DNA from 3 places in the Pectobacterium carotovorum genome. Region 2 is predicted to be linked to each of the others. Evidence: predicted binding sites of a transcription regulator. Region 2 holds the regulator's gene; each other region holds the start of a gene.
The links. The regulator LexA, encoded in region 2, represses DNA repair genes until DNA is damaged. The targets are predictions, from matches to a motif close to TNCTGTATGTACATACAGNA.

Region 1 (6,617 bases), on a different contig from region 2:
CAGCGGTGGCATGCTTGAGTTTGACGATTACGATAAGTTACGCGGGCTTGAGTCGCGGAATTACTCTAAATATCTGTCCCGATTACGGACCAACAAATCGATTGAACTGGTGGCATACGGCGACAGTATCACATGGGGGCAGCGTCCAGACGGCGGGCAGTACCCGTTGAACTATCCAGTGCAGATCGCGCAGACTATGTCTACTCGCACGCAGTCGGCATGGTCAGCTCAAAACATGGCGGCACAAGGCGATCGTGCGCTGACAAACTACGTGCGGAATATCAATGACGGCACGACGGGGCATATTTCTACAATCATGCTCGGCGTTAATGACATCAAATCCGCCACGAACAACGGAAATAACCCCGCAGATATCGACGGTGATTCGCTATACGGCGTCAAAAATTATGCAGTAGTGATGCGAAAATTCGTGGCGCGCGAGCTGCTGCGCGGCCGCTGCGTTGTGGTGTTAGGCATGACGCAATGGGTTAGCGGTGCGAACCTGTCCCCGATGGGGAATATGACAGAATGTTATCTATCTGAGACATACAATGCCGCAGCTAATGCTGTCGCTAGTGAGTTCGGGTGCATGTTCGTAGACACGATGAAGGATGTGATTCAACAATTTGGCATCAGCGAGTCGTGTCACGATGGAATTCATCTTCGTGCCGATTTTCTTGAAATAATCGGCAAGCGTTTTGCGTGCGTATTCATGCACATAGACTATAAAAATCCTCGTAAGATACGCCACGGTGATGTGTTTATACCCGGATTTTTTCAGAATCCAATATCATCAAATCGCACGATAATACGCAGCGAGTTCACGAACGGCTCATCGCCCCCACTAGGCGGCGGCACAGACAATCCTGAGGCGATCGGTGTAATGTTGCCTAATGACGATCTTGGCGGCAGTGTGACGTTCGCAATTTATGTTGATGAAGATAATGTGGTGGCATTTCCATCGATAAATCCCGATGGTAAGCCTTTTTCATTGGATCTGATAATCGACGATGGCGCTACACAGCCGGATTATCCTTCTGACGTTGAAATCATTCCTGTTCTTCGTGACCGTCAATACATAGTCTCCGGTCGATCAATCAGTGGGTCGGGGCTGCGTAATCGCACAACTGAAAAATATACAGTTCAGCGTGTAAATGGCTGCTACATGCACGTTACTACGCGCGGCTGGCACATGCTTACGTTCGCCGCAGGCCAGAACGCAGGTGTTGCGGCAATCGAAGGTGTCATTTTTGATAGCTGGGCAAACGTCCGCAATAATGATGTGTTTGGTGGTGTTTCAGGGATGTTGTTCAGGCGGGGTGTCGCCAGCACAATGACCGGATTTGTGAACGCGTGTACGTCAGAAGCGACAGGTGTGTTTGATGTGACAATCAGTAATCTTGTACCTGAAAATTATCGCGTCGAAGTCGAGTACACCGAAGACGCAACGCTCATTCATCATCGAGTGATATTTAAAGCCGAGGGGTCGTTCCGCATCCAGTTCTATAACGCCGCTGGTGCGCTAGTTAACCCGACTTCATTTAGAGCTACCGTGATCGGCGGAAGATAGCCGATCACGCACACATCACGCAAAAAACGACAAGCGCCCGGCGATAATATCCAAAGCATCTTCTAGAGTCGGCACTGGGTCTATATGAATCGCTGGCGCGTCAGTTTCGCCGACGTGTACAGCGACATAAAACCCAGAATCCTCGATCACTGCATATGAACCGAGCGGGCAATCAGTCAGCATGTCGTTATCGTCGAGTACGCAGATTGTCGTTCCGTGATAATTAATAATTTCCATGATTTCACTATACCGATTGAGATAGAACAATCAGCCTATCATGTGAATTTTTCCGTGTAATTAGTCGATCAACCAATCATTGGACTCATCGAACATTTCTTCTACAACGCGAGCGATGATCGATTTATCAGATTTGCTCGCGTCGGTATTGATGCCGTTCGCCTGCATCGCCTTTGCTTTCACTGCGGCATCTGGAAAGACTCTGTGAACTCGCTTTGTTAGCTCGCCTTCAATTAGTGAGTGAGCATTGCGGATGCTGGATACGTTGCGTTTATCGTAGATCAGTTCAACAAACATTACGGGATACCTCGGTTAAGTTGGTGAGGTATTTATACTGTATGAATAAACAGTGGTCAATGATTGCTATTTTCAACGCATCGGCAGTATTGTGACGCACAACACCCGTTAAGACACCTGTTAATGGTGATTGGGTTTGTATTTTTTAGGTAAGTTACTAATTTTAATGGTACGCCCTACAGGATTCGAACCTGTGACCTACGGCTTAGAAGGCCGTTGCTCTATCCAACTGAGCTAAGGGCGCATTGCGCAAAGAAATGGCTGCTGCTTGTCACAACAGTGGGCTGGATTATACCCACACGTCCCAGTGAGTCAACGGGTTGGCGCTGGATTTACGCTATACGGTGAATCCCTGTACAACTTTGGCGAATGTCGCTTTTCCTGGTGTGACTTTTTTGCACAATTGCGAGCCTCGTCCACATGAACTACATATAGCAGTGAGAATTTCAGTTTTATCTGCTGGATACGTTCAGTAATTCTTTTCAAGTTATGATCGGACGTATTCTGCATCCTACGCTGTTGGTACACTATGCCCGCATTCGTTGGGTTTTGGATGAGTGTGGGCTGCTTTCACGTACCGGGTTTATCGCTCGGTCATTTGTGGATCCGCTATTTTGTCGAACTTTGGAACCTTTTGATTTATGAACATTCTTTCATCCGCATTCTTGCGCGTTTGTCTGCTGGCGATGTTGATGCTGCCTGTTGGATATGCAGCGGCGGCGAATGCGGATTCTGATCCTGACCCACAGCCTGCGCAGACCGATGCGCCAGTAAAAATTAATGTTGATGCCGAGTTGGTCAAGCTGCAAAAACAGTTAGATAACATCAAGCAGCAGGTTTCAGGCACCAATAACGACAGCAAGTTTGGCGCGTTGAATGACACCACGCAGGAACTGGTGAATAGCGCCAACGAACTTGCTAATGCGGTAGTACCGCAGCGCGCTCAAATTCAGGCTCAACTGGATGTTTTAGGGCCAGCGCCAGAGTCCGGCTCCAGTATTAATGAAACCAGTGAAGTGACGCGTAAGCGAAACAGTTTGAATGCGCAAAAAGCAAAAATGGATGCGCAGATCGAGCAGATTCAGGCGTTACGCACTGGCGCGTCCAACCTGTCAGCGCAAATTGTTACTCTGCGCCGTAATGCGCTGAAAACGCAGTTGGCATTGAATTCCGGCAGCATTCTGGGCGGGCGCTTCTGGGCACCGGTTGTGACTCCGCAGGCCGAAGATGTCCGTCGCCTGAGTGCCTTTCAGGATCAGATAAGCGATGCCTTTACGGTAGCCTGGGAGCCAGACTGGCGTTATGGTTCCGCACTCCTGATTTTGATCGCTATGGTCATGAGTTCGGCAGGGCGCCGATATATGGAGAAATGCCTAGCCTGGGCGGGAATTAACTGGCTGCCAGAAGGGCGTCTGCGGCGGAGTTTTTTAGCTACGGCGTCGGTTATCTCAACTGTGGTTACGATCGGTATTGCAGTGAATTTGATCGATTTTACGTTTACGCGCCACGGTGAGGCTTCTGAACGCGTCGTGTCGTTCCTGGATGCGCTGGTGAGACAGGCCATTTTCTGCTCGATGGTGGCTGGGTTAGGGCGAGCGTTCCTTTCGAATCAGCGTCCTTCCTGGCGTTTGCCTGCGATTGCTAACCCCGTCGCAAAAGCCATGAAGCCGTTTCCTGTGGTTGCCGCAGGCATTATTCTGATCTTTGGTTTTATTGAACAGGTGACCGCGACGGTGGGCACATCGGTCGCAGCAACCATTATGGTGAACGGCTTATCTGCGCTGTTCCTCGCATTCACCGCAGGGACGATCGCGCTGAAAAGCGATCAGATTCGTCGGCAGATGGTGCATTCAGGGGAGCAGCCGGAAGCCCGTTCGACGTTATCCGGCGTTATTCATCTTGCGGTATTGGCGACGGCATTCTCGATTTTGGTGTCGCTGGTCATCGGTTATATCTCACTGGCCCGTTTTCTGGCGTTCGAGCTGGTGTGGATTGGCATGGTGTTCTCGTGCCTGTATTTGTTCTCAACGTTTATTACCGATATCTGCGAAAGCCTCTTTTCCCCTAACAATGCTAGCGGCAAGCGGATGAAAAATTCGCTCAATCTGGACGACCGCCACCTGGCTCAGGCCACCTTGATTCTGTCGGCCAGCGGCAAAGTGCTTTTAATCTTAATGGCGGCGGTTGCCTTACTTAACGGCACGTTTGGCACCACTACGCCGCTGGAACTGGTGCAAAAAGCCGTTGAAATCTGGGGCGGAAAAGGGCTGGAAACGCTGAGCATTGTGCCTGCGCATCTGGTCAATGCGGTGCTCTTTCTGGTCGTGGGGGTTTATGTTTTACGCTCCTCAAAACGCTGGCTGGAAGATGAATTTCTTCCTAAAACGACGTTAGAGCGTGGAATCCGTGCGTCGCTGGTGACGCTGTTCAGCAACATCGGCTACATCCTGATTATCCTGCTGACGTTGGCGACATTGGGGATTGAATGGAACAAGCTGGCATGGATTGTCAGCGCGCTGTCGGTGGGTATCGGTTTTGGTTTACAGGAGATAGTGAAGAACTTTATCTCCGGCCTGATTTTGTTGACGGAGCGCCCGGTGAAAGTAGGGGATTCGGTCAGCATCAGCGGGGTTGAAGGGGATATCCGGCGGATTAACGTGCGTGCGACGGAAATTCAGCTGGGTGACCGTTCGACGGTGATCGTGCCGAACTCTCAATTTATCTCACAGAATGTGCGTAATATTACGATGGGGAATCCGTTTGGGGTTGCCACGCTGGCGCTGACGTTCCCGCTGGATATCGATCCTGAAGAAGTCCGGGCACTGCTACTGGATGCCTATATCAACCACGATGCGATTCTGGAATCACCAGCACCGTCAGTGAAGTTCAGCCAGTTGAACCCAACGGGCATGGTGCTGAGCGTAACGGGCTATGTCAGCAGCCCGAGAATGGTATCGGAAGCGAAAAGCGATCTGTTGTTTGCGATCATCAAGCGACTGCGGGAATCTAATATTCCGCTGGCCGTACCGCAGAAGATGGTGCTGGAGAACTCGGGGTTTGCGCTGTCTGACAGCATTTCGGGTGACGACAAGTAGTTCGCTCAGTCATCCGTTATCCGGCATTGAACGGGTAACGGATGAATATCGAAGCCGTGCTTACAGGATGTGACGCGCGGCTATTTTCCCTGCTGTTTAATCATATCAAGATAGATTTCACGCAACCGCTGAGTAATTTTTCCGGGTTTGCCATCACCGATCGTTTTTCCATCCAGCATCACGACGGGGAGGACCAGCATGGTGGCTGAGCTGACAAAAATCTCTTTGGCGTGATAGGCCTCTTCCGGCGTAAAACACCGTTCTTCCAGCGCAATGCCATCCTTTTCTGCCAGCTTGAGCAGCGACTGACGGGTAATACCGTGCAGAATATCGTTGCTGAGTGGGCGGGTCACAACCGTGTTGTCATGCAGGACGATGTAACAGTTGCAGGAGCTGCCTTCGGTAATGAAACCCTCTTCGACAAAGAAAGCGTCATCAGCCTGATTGGCATGGGCGTACTCTTTTGCCAGGCTGGCGGCGAGCAGGCTGACGGTTTTGATATCTCGGCGATGCCAGCGAATATCCTCGGTGGTGACAACGTGCAGGCCGGTTGTGGCTTTCGGGTTACCGACCAGCGAACGTGCCTGAGTGAATAACACCAGCGTGGATTTGACGTCAGCAGAAGGGAAATAGAAATCACGATCGCCGGCGTTGCCGCGGCTAAGCTGTAAATAGATCGCGCCTTCTTTCAGATCGTTTTTATTGATCAGCTCATCGTGAATGATTTTTAGCGCCTCAGGGGTGACGGGCAACGTGAGCGAGAGCTCGCGGCAGGAGCGTTGCAGGCGAGTGATATGATCGGGGAAATCAACCAGCTTGCCATCGATGACCGCCGTCACTTCATAGACGGCATCGGCAAACAGGAAACCACGATCAAATACAGAAATTTTTGCTTCATTTTCTTCCAGATACTGTCCATCAACATAAACAAGACGTTGCATCACAACACTCCTTAATAGTTGCTCAATGCAGGTTAACGCGCGTTATCCCCACAATAATGCGTTGGGCGGTAATATTTCGCTACCGTTATAGTGCAGCCCGTTAGTGCGATCGCGCTGTAAAAGCAGCGGACCGTCCAAATCGACCACGGCGGCACCTTGCGCGACGACAAACGCGGGTGCCATCGAGAGTGAGGTACTCACCATGCAGCCGACCATGATTTGTAATCCTTGCGCCTGTGCGTCGTTGCGCAGGCGTAGGGCTTCCGTTAGCCCGCCGGTTTTATCCAGCTTGATGTTGATCATGTCATAGCGCCCGGCCAGGGGGGCCAGCGACTGGCTGTCATGACAGGATTCATCGGCACAGACGGGAATCGGGCGGGGCAGGTCTGCTAGCACATCATCTTTGCCCGCTGGGAAAGGTTGCTCGATCATCGTTACACCCAGTGCGGCGAGTTCAGGAACCAGCTTCAGATAGCG
Region 2 (6,617 bases):
CATGGGTCTATCCGTTTATGAAACGGGTCAGCCATCTTCCTCAGTTTGTGCTGGGTGCGGCATTTGGCTGGTCAATCCCGATGGCGTATGCCGCGGTGAGTGAAAGCCTGCCGGTGACCTGCTGGATGATGTTTTTGGCGTATATCTGCTGGACGGTCGCCTACGATACCCAATATGCGATGGTAGACCGCGATGATGACCTGAAGATCGGTGTGAAATCCACCGCGATATTATTTGGCCGCTTTGACAATATTATCATCGGGTTATTGCAGTTTAGCATGCTGGCGCTGCTGCTGATTTTAGGAAAGATCAGCGGATTGGGAACCTCCTATTACATTTCGCTGCTGGTGGCGGCTGGGATGTTTGTCTATCAGCAAATACTCACTGCCGGTCGCGAGCGCGATGCCTGTTTTAAGGCGTTCCACAATAATAAATACGCAGGAATGGCGATATTTATCGGTGTGCTGTTTGGCCTGTAAGCTTGAGCATCAGAGATAAAAAAAGCAGCGATTTCTCGCTGCTTTTTTTATGGCGGAACATTCAGATGTGTTTGTCATGCTAAACGCGCCTGCGGTTTGATGGCGGCGTGTCGTCCGCCATTTCCCGCTGGCTACTCCTGCATCGTCTCTTCCACTGCCTGACTATCGGCTTCCATTTCAGTAGATGAGCTGGCGCTTTCAATGGTCAACCGAACTTCCGGGGTGATCAGATCGCCGAGAATGTTGTAGATCGCCACGATATCGCCTTGCGCAGCTTCCGCGCTGTCGGTGATATACCCTTCTGTCCGTAAGGTAGCGACCAGCGTTGAGAACACAGCTTTATCAAAGAACTCTGGAGCGTTGATACCGTGCAGGACGGACAGGCGTTGTGCCATGTTCCGGCTTTCCTTCTCCAGCGTTCCGCGGTTGATTTCCGGATTCGCACACAGCAACGACAGCGTAATCGCATAGCGTTGCAGCGTTTCACGCACGCCAGCTGACAGCAATTGCAGCGTACGGATACGTGGCGGGTTGATAGCCAGTTCACCGTCACGGCTGCACAGCAGTTGCTGTTGAATCAGTTCGTTAGCCAACGTTTCCAGCACGCCCGGTAACTGCTCTTTGGAATAATGCAGGAACAGCTCGGATTGCAGCAGCGGATAAATCAGCGCGATCTGTCGCACGACTTCGGCAAGCGTAATCCGGCGGTGGTGGATGACGATGCTGGCGATCAGCGACGGTAAGACCAACAGATGCTGGATGTTATTGCGATAGTACGTCATCAGAACGGCCTGCTCGCGCGGCAGAATGATGATATCGCCAATGCTGTCCTTCTCGACTTCGAACTTGTTCATGCTCAGCGCATGTTCCAACAGTTCATCCGCTGTCTTTTTCGGAACCGTAATATCTTTGTGGTAAGGAACCTGGCGCAGCAGTTGCAGATAGCAATCCAGCTGTTCTTGCATTTGCTCGCGTGTCAGTGAGCGCTGGCGCGATGCCAGCAAGGCTGTAGAACACAGGTTCATTGCGTTTGCTGCCGCAGAATTATTGATGCGCACCATGATATCCATAGAGATATCCTGCACCGTCGGCGTTAGCCAGCTTGGGCGCTGTGCTTCAATAGGATCAATCGCGTCACGCCATTGCGGAACATGCTGGTTCAGGTAGGTTGTCAGCGGGAGCGGTTCGCCAAAGTTCACATACCCCTGGCCGAGATTACGCAGTTTGCGCAAACCGCGCACCATCTGCATAAAGCCTTCTTTTTCCTTCACCGCACCGCGCAGCTCTTTCGCATAGGTGCCGACTTCCATCACATGCTCGTAGCCGACATAAATCGGCACCAGCGTGATAGGACGCGTACCGCCTCTGAGCATGGCCTGAATGGTCATGGCCAGTGTACCGGTTTTGGGTTCCAACAGACGACCCGTGCGCGAACGCCCGCCTTCCATGAAGTATTCCACCGAATAGCCGCGGGCAAACAGTTCACCCAGATATTCACGGAAAATCGTGGAATACAGCTTGTTGCCTTTGAAGGTACGGCGAATAAAGAAAGCGCCAAGACGGCGGAAGATCGGGCCTGCCGGCCAGAAATTCAGGTTGATACCGGCGGCGATGTGCGGCGGCACTAAGCCCTGATGGTACAGGACATAGGACAGCAGCAAATAGTCCATATGGCTGCGGTGGCAGGGCACATAGACAATGCCGTGACCATCCTGCGCCAACTGACGAACGCGTTCGGCGTTATGGACGTTGATCCCTTGATAAAGGCGGTTCCACGTCCAGCTTAAGACGCGATCCGACAGACGCACGGCTTCGTAGGAGAAGTCGGCGGCGATTTCTTCCATCAGCGCAATCGCGTTCTGCTGCGCTTTCTCAGTAGAAATCTTCTTACTGCGCGCCTCATCGTCTACGGCTTTCTTGATTGCTTTGGAATCCAGCAGCTTATTAAACAGCTCCTGACGTACCGGCAAACGCGGGCCAACCGCCGCCAAACGCTGGCGGGAGAAGTGCATACGCGCGACGCGCGCCAGTTTGTGGGCTATGGTTTTGTCAGTACCATGTTCGGTCGCCATATAGCGCAGCGACACCGGGCTGGAGAAGCGGACAAAGCTGTCTCGGCCTAGCCACAGGACGGCGAAGAATTTCTCAATGCCGTTGAGCAAGCGCAGGTGTGGTGCGGCCTGAGCGTGGCTTTCCCGACCCGGAGAACGCCCAAACATTACAGAAACCGGCACCATCTGTACGTCTAAATCTGGATTAGCGCGATGCAAATCCAGATAGTCGTGGAACAGCTTGACGGATTTCTGCTTGGGAACGTAATAGCGAAAGACGCGCGGCCCGTCATTAATAAAGACGTGGCTGGGGAGTTCGACGCCGTTGAATTCGAACGACTGCGAGGGATCGGGTAACCCCAATGCCAGGCACTTCGCACGTAGCGTCAAGAGATCTGCCTGAGAGTTATAAGGCAGAACATAGAGTATAGGACGTGAGGGATCTAACCCTAGCTCGACCACGGGATCTGCGGGAATAACTTTGCTTTTAACCAGCAGTTTTAGTGGGAGATTCAATAGTTTATAGTAAATTTTACGCCAACCTGACATAACAACTTGGAGCCTCTTGTTAGCAATGCGCCGCAAGGATACCAGAAACTGCGCCGGAGATCTGTGGTGATGAGACAACGTAGGTGCGTTAAAATGCGAACTATTTTGCGTAAATAATGGAGGATAAATGAATAAAGCAACGGGGATGACCCGGATTATTAAGGCGACCGGTTATTCCCTTAAGGGGCTAAAGCAGGCGTGGCAGCATGAGGCGGCGTTTCGTCAGGAAACAATACTGACGATTGTCGGCGTGATTATTGCGTGTTTGCTGCCAGTTACGCTGGTCGAAAAACTGCTGCTGATCGGGTCTGTCGTATTGATTATGCTTTTTGAGTTGGCTAATAGCGCGATTGAAGCAGTTGTCGATCGTATTGGCCCTGAGCATCACGAATTATCCGGAAGGGCGAAAGATATCGGCTCGGCGGCTGTTTTTGTTGCCATCGTGTTAGCCGCTGTCGTGTGGGGCAGCATCCTCTGGCAACATTTTGCCTGACGGTACGCATAAATGAATAAAAGTCAGAGGCTTTGCCGATATCTCCATTCCCAATTGTGGCTTACCTGTATATACTCACAGCAAGACTGTATAAACAACCAGGGGGCGGAATGAAAGTATTAACAGCAAGGCAGCAGCAGGTTTATGACCTGATCCGCGATCATATTGCGCAGACCGGAATGCCGCCAACGCGCGCGGAAATTGCTCAACAGCTGGGGTTTCGCTCTCCCAATGCGGCTGAAGAACATCTGAAAGCGCTGGCGCGTAAAGGTGTGATTGAAATTGTATCGGGTGCTTCTCGCGGTATTCGTCTGCTGATGGAAGAAGAGACGGGTATTCCTCTGGTTGGTCGCGTGGCTGCAGGTGAGCCTCTGCTGGCGCAGGAACATATCGAATGTCACTATCAGGTTGACCCAGCCATGTTCAAACCCAGCGCTGACTTTTTGCTGCGGGTGAGCGGTATGTCGATGAAAGATATTGGTATTATGGATGGCGATTTACTGGCCGTGCATAAAACAGAAGATGTACGCAACGGTCAGATTGTCGTCGCACGTATTGATGATGAAGTGACGGTGAAGCGCCTGAAAAAGCAGGGCAATACAGTGCATCTTCTCGCGGAAAACGAAGAGTTTGCCCCCATTGTTGTCGACCTGCGTCAACAAAGCTTTTCGATAGAAGGCTTAGCGGTTGGCGTCATTCGTAACAGTGACTGGAGCTAACGATTCACCGAGATGCACTGCTCGTCTGTTTGAGTCAGTGCATCATCCTCTTTGTGTTAATTGCTTCATGTGCTAGTCACTTTATGTGTGGGTTGCCCCCGTGTGTTAATCTGCTGGCTGTATATATTTCGTTACATTTAGCGTGCGTTTTCTGCGATTCCTCTTACCACCTGTTTTTCCTCTGCTTTTGCGGTGATTTTCTCTTTCTTAACGTCTTGCCCAGTTACTGATTCCTGGTTTTTCATTTTAAGTGAAATATTCGGCTATAATTTTTATCAAGGTAAGCATTTTAATCTTGATTTGGTCGTTTGGTGATTGATTACCAGCCATCACATTTAGGTTAGCCCGGCAGTCAAGGGAGACAGTGGCGAAGAACACCGTGATGGTTCACACCATGATGACGCTGCTTACTGAATAGACCGATTTATCTGACACTGACGCCTACGTCGGTAGTCATGATTCATTTATGCGCAATACACCTAAGGTATGGAGATTCTTATGAATAAAGACCAAGCCAGCGGTAACTGGAAACAGTTTAAAGGTAAAGCGAAAGAGCAATGGGGTAAATTAACGGATGACGATCTGACGGTCATCGAAGGTAAGCGTGACCAACTGGTAGGGAGAATCCAGGAGCGTTACGGGTACGCAAAAGAAGCGGCAGAGAAAGAAGTGAAGCACTGGGAAGAGCACCACAAATATCACTGGTAGTGAACGCGATAGCTCTTCGCTGAAAGGACGATAGCCCTCGGGGCTATCGTTTTTTAATAGAGATTAACGCTTTTTAATCGGAACCGTATGGTCGTGATCGCAATGATCCGGCTGATTGCACGATGCCACTTCCTGACAGCCACCACACAGCCCGTGAGCTTCCACAACGCTGTGGCGTAGCGTAAATCCTGACTGCTGTGCCAGACTACGCAGCGTTTCTTCTACACCTTCGGTTTGACGTTCTGTAACCTGTCCGCAGCGATCGCAGATGAACAGAGCTGACGTATGGCTGTGGTCTTCGATATGGTGACACAGCACGTAGCTGTTGTTTGACTCGACGCGATGAATGAAGCCTTGTTCCAGCAGAAAATCCAGTGCGCGATAGACGGTCGGCGGTTTCGCCTGAGGTTCGGAAACGCGCAGCAGATCCAGCAGGTCATAAGCGCTGATAGCACCGGACTGCTGTGCCATTAGGCGTAAAACCTCTAACCGCTGCGGCGTGAGACGCACAGCGCGCTGCTGACAAATCTGTTCAGCCTGGGCAAGAAGTTTGTCCTGTTTGGTTGAATCCATTGTCATATCACCCTGACGCATTGAGGAACAAGACGGATATCTTACCACGACTGAATAAAAACGCCGAACTGGCGGCGTTTTCCTGCAAAAACCACTTCCTGTAAAAACAACGGACAGAACGCTACACGACCAGGTCGATGAGCAGCGCTCGCAAAGGTGCTTCTGCCTGTAGCGTCAACGCTGCTTCTTCTTTAATAAAGGCACCGTCGCCGCAGTGTAGGGCTTCACTGTGCTGACCGCCTTTTACCACCATTGAACCGTGGATCAACTGGAGGTATGCCTGATTGCCCTGTAGTGCGATCGTGCTTTGCTCATTCTGCTGGAGATCGACATGATGGATCCAAACCTGCTGGCGTAGTTGCAGGCTGGTCTGTTCACCTTCCGGCGAGGCAAGCAGAGTATGGCTTGATGGATCTAATTCCATGCGCTGTAACGGGCTGTTCTCTCGGGTCTGGCAGGCGTTCAGCCATAGTTGCAGCCTCGTCAGTGGCTTACTGGCGTTGGTATTATGTTCGCTATAGCTGACGTTTGGCTGAGTGGCGAGCAACAGCACATCTCCGGCTTTGGCCTGAATGTGGCAACCGTTGCTGTCGCGGTATTCTGCCTCACCCTGAAGAATAATATTCAGGATATCAACCCGTGGGTAGGTTCGCGGCTGGAATGATGCCCCCGGCGCCAATACTTCCTGATTGAGCACGCGCAGAGAGGCGTAGCCCAGCAGCTGTGGGTCAAAATAGTGACCAAAAGAGAATGTATAGCGTGCCTGCAACCAGCCATAGTCGGCCTGGCCGCATTGCCCCGCTGCTCTTCGTGTGATCATAATCTTTATCCCCCCAGATAATTATTTCTTAAACCGATAGTAATTGTGTGGACGTTGGATTGTTAGCTAGTTAATCTGGTGGGTATATTCAAAATTCCTGAATGAGTACGAAGATGGCGAAAGAACGAGCATTGACGCTGGAAGCCTTGAGGGTTATGGATGCGATCGATCGTCGTGGCAGCTTTGCCGCTGCGGCAGACGAACTGGGTAGAGTGCCTTCGGCGC
Region 3 (6,617 bases), on a different contig from region 2:
TAACAACGTACCACTGATTAGCAACGTTGCGCCAATACCCAAAAGATATCGTGACTGCCCTTGACGCGCCTGCTGCGTTTTCAACTCATAGGCCAGCTGATCAACACTGTGCTTTAACATCTTATGCTGACGCAGCCCGTCATAAAACAATTCAGGCACTTCCGGCAGTTTCTCGGCCCAGAACGGCGCTTTTTCTTTGAGCGCTCGGAAAACCGCGGGCAAACCGACCTGCTGCTTCAGCCAGGTTTCCAGAAACGGCTTAGCGGTTTTCCACAGATCGAGCTGCGGATAAAGCTGCCGGCCAACGCCTTCAATATACAGCAACGTTTTTTGCAGCAACACCAACTGGGGCTGCACTTCCATATTGAAGCGACGCGCCGTATTAAACAAATTCAATAATACATGGCCGAACGAAATTTCCGCCAACGGCTTCTCGAAGATCGGCTCACAGACCGTACGAATCGCAAATTCAAAATCGGCAACATTAGTATCCGCTGGCACCCAGCCTGAATCCACATGCAGTTCGGCGACTTTACGATAATCACGGTTGAAGAAGGCGATAAAATTCTCGGCCAGGTAACGCTTGTCTTCTTTATTCAACGAACCAACGATACCGCAATCAATACCAATGTATTGCGGGTCTTCCGGGTGCTCGTGGCTGATAAAGATATTGCCGGGATGCATATCCGCATGGAAGAAACTGTCACGGAATACCTGCGTGAAGAAAACCTGAACGCCGCGTTCTGCCAGCAGCTTCATATCCGTTCCGTTAGCTTTCAGCGCGTCGACATCAGAAACCGGAATACCGTAGATACGTTCCATCACCAACATGCCTTCGCTGCAATAATCCGAATAGATTTCCGGTACATACAGCATCGGGCTGTCCTCAAAATTCCGTCGCAGTTGGATGGCATTAGCCGCTTCTCGCAGCAAGTTCAGCTCATCAAGCAACGTTTTTTCGTATTCCAGCACCACTTCGCGCGGTCGCAGGCGGCGACCATCCGGCAACAGGCGAGGCAACCAGCCAGCCAGCCGTTTCATCAGACGCATATCCGCTTTGATGACTGGCAAGATATCCGGGCGGATCACCTTGATAACGATCTCTTTTCCCGTGCTTTTCAGACAGGCGGTATGCACCTGTGCAATTGAGGCAGAAGCCAGCGGTTTAATGTCAAAATCATCAAACCACTCTTCAAGAGGAATCCCCCCCATCGACAGCTCAATTTGCTCACGTGCCAGCTTGCCATCAAACGGCTCAACCTTATCCTGCAGCATCGCCAGTTGATCGGCGATGGCCGGTGGAAATAGATCGCGGCGCGTAGACATCATTTGCCCGAACTTAATCCACACGGGCCCCAGTTCCTGAAGCGCCAAACGCAGACGTTCCCCTAAAGGCATGTTGCGGTGACGATTGGGTAACCAGAACAGCAGACGACGGCCCGCACGTAGCGGAAGCGTCAGACGCATTTTAGGAATGAGTTCGTCCAGACCATAGCTCAACAGCACGCGCACAATGCTGTAAAGGCGGCGTAATTCACTGGGCGTCATCGTAAAGCCTCCAGCTTTGCCAGCCGTTCGGACAACGTATCGGCGGATTTATCCAGCGCAACAATTTCCTCATGGAACCAGGCATTTTCCAGTTTTCCCGGAGCCAGTCGCCACTCTTCCGTTAACGTTTCGGACAGGAAATGTTGCTGCTGATGTAATGACCGTCTCAGGAAGCTCAGGGTTTTCTGTGCCGTCTGGCTGAGGCCCTGAGCAACAATATCGCCCAGGTAGGGGGACAACCACTCCGCCGGATCGAACTCCGCCAGATCAACCAGCACGATGAACTGTTGAACGACTTGAATATCGCCTTCAATCACCAGTTCGCCGCTGCGCATCAGCGACGATAGCTGTTGACGATCGCGTAATTTCATCAGAACCGGAACGCGTGTTTTCAGGCAGCAATCCGCAGGCTCGTCCCATTGGCTGATCACGTCCAGACGCTGTTCGTTAAACACCAGCACCAAGGGCACATCCAGCTCAGCCAGTTCGATCTGCAGTGTTTTTCCCTGTAAGCGCTGACGGGCAGACTTCATATTTCGATCACACGAAAAACCACGATCACAAGAAACCGTATCGTGAAAAAGCAGCTGATTCAGCGCGGTTTCCAGCGTAGCAGTCAGAAAAGACGTTATCAGCATTGGCGTTTCCAATCAGAATGTAAACCCACGATTCAGAATTTGAACCCGCGATGTAGTGCAACGATTCCACCGGTGAGGTTGAAATAGTTAACACTGTCAAAACCGGCATCGCTCATCATCCCTTTCAGCGTTTCCTGATCGGGATGCATGCGGATGGATTCCGCCAGATAGCGGTAGCTCCCGGCATCACTCGCCACGGCTTCGCCAATCCTCGGCAGGATATGAAATGAGTATGCATCGTAAACGGTGCTCAGCTGTTTAATGATCGGCTTGGAAAACTCCAGCACCAGCAAGCGACCACCCGGCTTCAGAACACGGTACATTGAACGCAGCGCTTTGTTTTTGTCCGTGACGTTGCGCAGACCAAAGGAGATAGTAATGCAGTCAAAGAAGTCATCAGGGAACGGCAGCGCTTCTGCATTGGCCTGCACGTAGTTGATGTTGTCGATAATGCCTTTGTTACGCAGTTTTTCACGGCCTACTTTCAGCATTGAGGCGTTGATGTCCGCCAGAATGACCTCGCCGCCTTCGCCAACCATACGGGAGAATTTGGCGGTTAAATCCCCTGTTCCTCCGGCCAGATCCAGAACACGCTGGTTACGTCTTACGCCACTGCATTCGATGGTGAAACGCTTCCAGATACGGTGGATGCCAAAGGACATCAGGTCATTCATCAAGTCATACTTTGCTGCTACAGAATGAAAAACTTCAGCCACCATGACTTCTTTTTCATCCCTGGCGACAGTCCGAAAACCAAAGTCGGCCGTATTCTCCTGCTCACTTGCCATCTTATCCGCCTACTATTTCAGTCAAATTTCGGGTCTACCCATTTATGGTGAGAGTGTACCAGACCCGGATAAAAACCCCACTGCACTAATTTCTTTCGCATAGCATGGTGCCAAGCCCGCGAAATCCCTACCCATTTATATCCGTCATACTTCAAGCTGCTTGTGCATTGGCTTCACGCCACTCAAATTATTTAGGATAGGTTACGGGTAGAGTGGGGGGGGCCTCTGCTTCCCCCTCCGTTTTCACGGTGGGTGAGACAGCATCGGGTGCGACAGAACCCGGTAATTCATCGCGTTCAGCGTGCTCATGGGCCGTCGCTTTTTCGGCCAATGACGGGCTGATCGTGCGTTTAATTTCTACCCCCAGCGCGCGGAACCCCTCAGCCTGGCCAATAAGGTTACCACGCCCAGAGGAAAGTTTATTCATCGCCTGGCGATAAGTGCCCTGCGCTTTATCCAGACTCTGTCCCATCGTTTCCATGTCATCGACGAACAGCCGCAGTTTATCGTACAGCCGTGATGCTTTCTCAGCGATGTGCTGTGCATTGCGGCTCTGTTGTTCATAGCGCCATAGGTTGTTGATGGTACGCAGCGCCACCAGCAGCGTGGTCGGGCTGACCAGCATAATATTGTGCTTTAGCGCCTCGTTGATCAATTCGGGCTGGCGATCGATAGCAACCAGAAAAGCGGGCTCGACCGGAATAAACATCAGCACATAGTCTAGCGAACGCAGCCCCGGAAGCTGCTGGTAATCTTTGCTGCTCAGTTGCCGAATATGACTACGCACCGAGAGCAAATGTTCGTTCAGCGCCGTGTTGCGCTCGACGTCATCGTCACTATTGAAATAGCGCTCATAGGCCACCAGCGACATCTTGGCATCGATCACGACATCTTTGCCCTGCGGTAAACGAACAATGACATCCGGCTGCAGGCGGCTATTTGCCCCCGTTTGCACGCTGACCTGCGTCTGATACTCATAGCCTTCACGTAGGCCGGAGGCTTCCAGCACGCGGCTTAGCACCACTTCGCCCCAGTTCCCCTGCGTTTTATTATCGCCCTTCAGCGCTTTCGTCAGGTTGATGGCTTCGTGTGCCATCTGCGCGTTCAGCTGTTGCAGATTGCGGATTTCATGCGCCAGCGTGTGACGCTCGCGCGCTTCTGCCCCAAAGCTATCCTGAACTTGGCGGCGAAAGCCATCAAGTTGCTCACGCAGCGGCATCAACAGCTTATCCAGACTCTGTTTATTTTGTTCATCCACTTTGCGGCCACTGTGTTCAAAAATCCGGTTCGCCAGATTCTCAAACTGCGTCGTCAACCGCTGTTCGCTATTTGCCAACAGCCGCTGCTTTTCTTCCGCCGCCATACGGGTTTCTTCCAGCCGAATGGTGACTTCCCGCAGCTCTGCTTCCTGCGCACTGTTGATTTCACGCAGCGTTCGCAGCTCCTGATTTAGCTGCACGCACTCGGCGCGAAGCTCACCCAGCTGTTGCAGCTTTTCGTGGCTGGCAGAGAGCTGAGCATGAACCGTGCGCAGCTCCAGCTCGTTTTGCCGCAGCCGCTGTTCATCCTGCTGCTTTGTCTGCTGCTGTTCGCTGAGCGACTGTTGAGTCTGCTGCAACGTCTGTGCCAGCAACCGCTGTTCGGTGCCATGCTGCGACAGCTTCTGCTGATGAATCAGGCTGGCAATCAGCCACCCGATCAGTAGCCCTACCGCGCCGCCGCCCAGACCATAAAATATGCTGATATCCACTTTGCCTCCGCAGGCCTTTCACGCTGTCGGTCAAGGTAAAATGATACTGTATGGATGTCCAGAAACAATTCAGGCGAGAGGGACGCTGAGCAGAAAAATGCGAGCCGCATTCCATATGAACATGGATAGATGATAATTTGCAGAAGAATCAGATGGGTAACACAGAAATTCCCCCAACGCGAAACACCACGTTGGGGGAACAGAAGGTACAAGCGTAGACCTATTCCAGTGTCTTAGCTCAGACGCTGCTTCGCATCACCGATCGCTTTAGCGACCTGCTGCGGTGACACGCCACCTTGTGCAGCACGCTTATCCAGACAGGATTGCAACGCCAGAATCGGGTAGACATCCTCACCAATCACGGCGCTGAATTTTTGCAGATCGGCCAGCGGCAACGCTTCCAGCGCTTTACCCTGACGAATGGCTTCAACCACCGCTTCACCCACGATATGGTGCGCTTCACGGAACGGAACGCCTTTCGCGACCAGATAGTCTGCCAGCTCCGTCGAGTTCGCGTAGCCTTGCTCAGCCGCTTCTTTACAGCGCGGACGTTTAACCTGAATGCCTTCCAGCACCAGACCCGCCATCATCAGGCAGTCGTGCCAGGTATCCAGCGCGTCAAACAGCCCTTCTTTGTCTTCCTGCATGTCTTTGTTATACGCCAGCGGCAAGCCCTTAAGCGTCATCATCATGCCGGTCAACGCACCCTGTACGCGGCCACATTTACCGCGAATCAGCTCCAGCGCATCTGGGTTTTTCTTCTGCGGCATCAGGGAAGAACCGGATGTCACACGGTCAGACAGCTCAACGAACGCGCCTTCACCACTGTTGAAGAAGATCAGATCTTCGGCAAAACGCGACAGGTGGATCATGCCGATCGAGGCATCGGACAGCAGTTCCAGTACATGATCGCGATCGGAAACCGTGTCCAAACTGTTACGCGTGGCCGAGGCAAACCCGAGCCAGCCCGCCAGTTGCTCACGGTCAATCGGATAGGCCGTTCCCGCCAGCGCACCACAGCCCAGCGGGCTGACATCCAGACGCTTCAGCGTATCTTCCAGACGGCTTTCATCACGCGCCAGCATCTCGTGATAGGCCAGACACCAGTGTGCAAACGTCACTGGCTGCGCGCGCTGCAAGTGGGTGTAACCCGGCATCACCGCATCCTGATTGGCTTCCGCCGTCGTGACCAGCGCCTGACGCAGCTGGCGTACCGACAGCAGCAGCTCTGCAATCTGCGCTTTGCACCAGAGTTTCAGGTCAGTCGCGACCTGATCGTTACGGCTACGACCGGTATGCAGCTTTTTACCTAAATTGCCGACTTTCTCAATCAGGCGCTGTTCAACCCAGCTGTGAATGTCTTCTGCATCGCTTTGCAGGATCATCTCAGGATCAGCCTGTACCTCAACCAGCAGCGCATTCAGCGCCTGTTCTAACTGCTGCTGCTCCTGCTCGCTAAGCACATTGACCGTCACCAGCGCTTTCGACCAGCCGATCGAGCCAACGATGTCCTGTTCTGCCAGACGGTAATCAAACCGCAGTGAGTCATTAAATTGTTTAAAACGCTGATCTGCTGCCTGACTAAACCGACCGCCCCACAAAGCCATAATCCTTACTCCCAAAAATATCATTCACGTTGGTATCGCATCATGCCATACCCAGAAACGACTTACGCCAGAATACGCGTACCAATCGCCACGCCGTTGAACAGCGCAGGTAGCTGCTCGGCATGACGCCAGCTAGCGATATCAACCGGACGACCCAGCGCACGCGCGGCATCCAGCGCGGCGTTAACCTTAACAATCATGCCATCGGTAATGATGCCCTGAGCAATCAGCTGCTCGGCTTTCTCTGCCGTCATTTCGGCAATACGCTGGCCTTTACCGTCCAGAA

Region 1: a site for LexA is predicted at 2,140-2,159, ahead of R9X49_RS10990 (DinI-like family protein). Genes of this name have one in related genera too.
Region 3: a site for LexA is predicted at 4,769-4,788, ahead of rmuC (DNA recombination protein RmuC). Genes of this name have one in related genera too.

Annotation. Positions count from the first base shown of each region.
Region 1 covers NZ_JAXAFK010000001.1:2,452,918-2,459,534, reverse strand. The annotation lists gene R9X49_RS11000 (GDSL-type esterase/lipase family protein) at 1-1,570, shown strand, start outside; gene R9X49_RS10995 (hypothetical protein) at 1,586-1,807, opposite strand; gene R9X49_RS10990 (DinI-like family protein) at 1,868-2,104, opposite strand; tRNA gene R9X49_RS10985 (tRNA-Arg) at 2,272-2,348, opposite strand; gene R9X49_RS10980 (DUF3772 domain-containing protein) at 2,746-5,199, shown strand; gene R9X49_RS10975 (D-amino-acid transaminase) at 5,280-6,140, opposite strand; gene dgcA (N-acetyl-D-Glu racemase DgcA) at 6,183-6,617, opposite strand, start outside.
Region 2 covers NZ_JAXAFK010000002.1:303,902-310,518, forward strand. The annotation lists gene ubiA (4-hydroxybenzoate octaprenyltransferase) at 1-479, shown strand, start outside; gene plsB (glycerol-3-phosphate 1-O-acyltransferase PlsB) at 611-3,079, opposite strand; gene R9X49_RS13395 (diacylglycerol kinase) at 3,207-3,572, shown strand; gene lexA (transcriptional repressor LexA) at 3,683-4,291, shown strand; gene R9X49_RS13405 (CsbD family protein) at 4,790-4,999, shown strand; gene zur (zinc uptake transcriptional repressor Zur) at 5,063-5,572, opposite strand; gene R9X49_RS13415 (pirin family protein) at 5,694-6,392, opposite strand; gene R9X49_RS13420 (LysR family transcriptional regulator) at 6,506-6,617, shown strand, end outside.
Region 3 covers NZ_JAXAFK010000006.1:235,487-242,103, reverse strand. The annotation lists gene ubiB (ubiquinone biosynthesis regulatory protein kinase UbiB) at 1-1,548, opposite strand, end outside; gene ubiJ (ubiquinone biosynthesis protein UbiJ) at 1,545-2,186, opposite strand; gene ubiE (bifunctional demethylmenaquinone methyltransferase/2-methoxy-6-polyprenyl-1,4-benzoquinol methylase UbiE) at 2,219-2,974, opposite strand; gene rmuC (DNA recombination protein RmuC) at 3,162-4,724, opposite strand; gene argH (argininosuccinate lyase) at 4,958-6,331, opposite strand; gene argB (acetylglutamate kinase) at 6,394-6,617, opposite strand, start outside.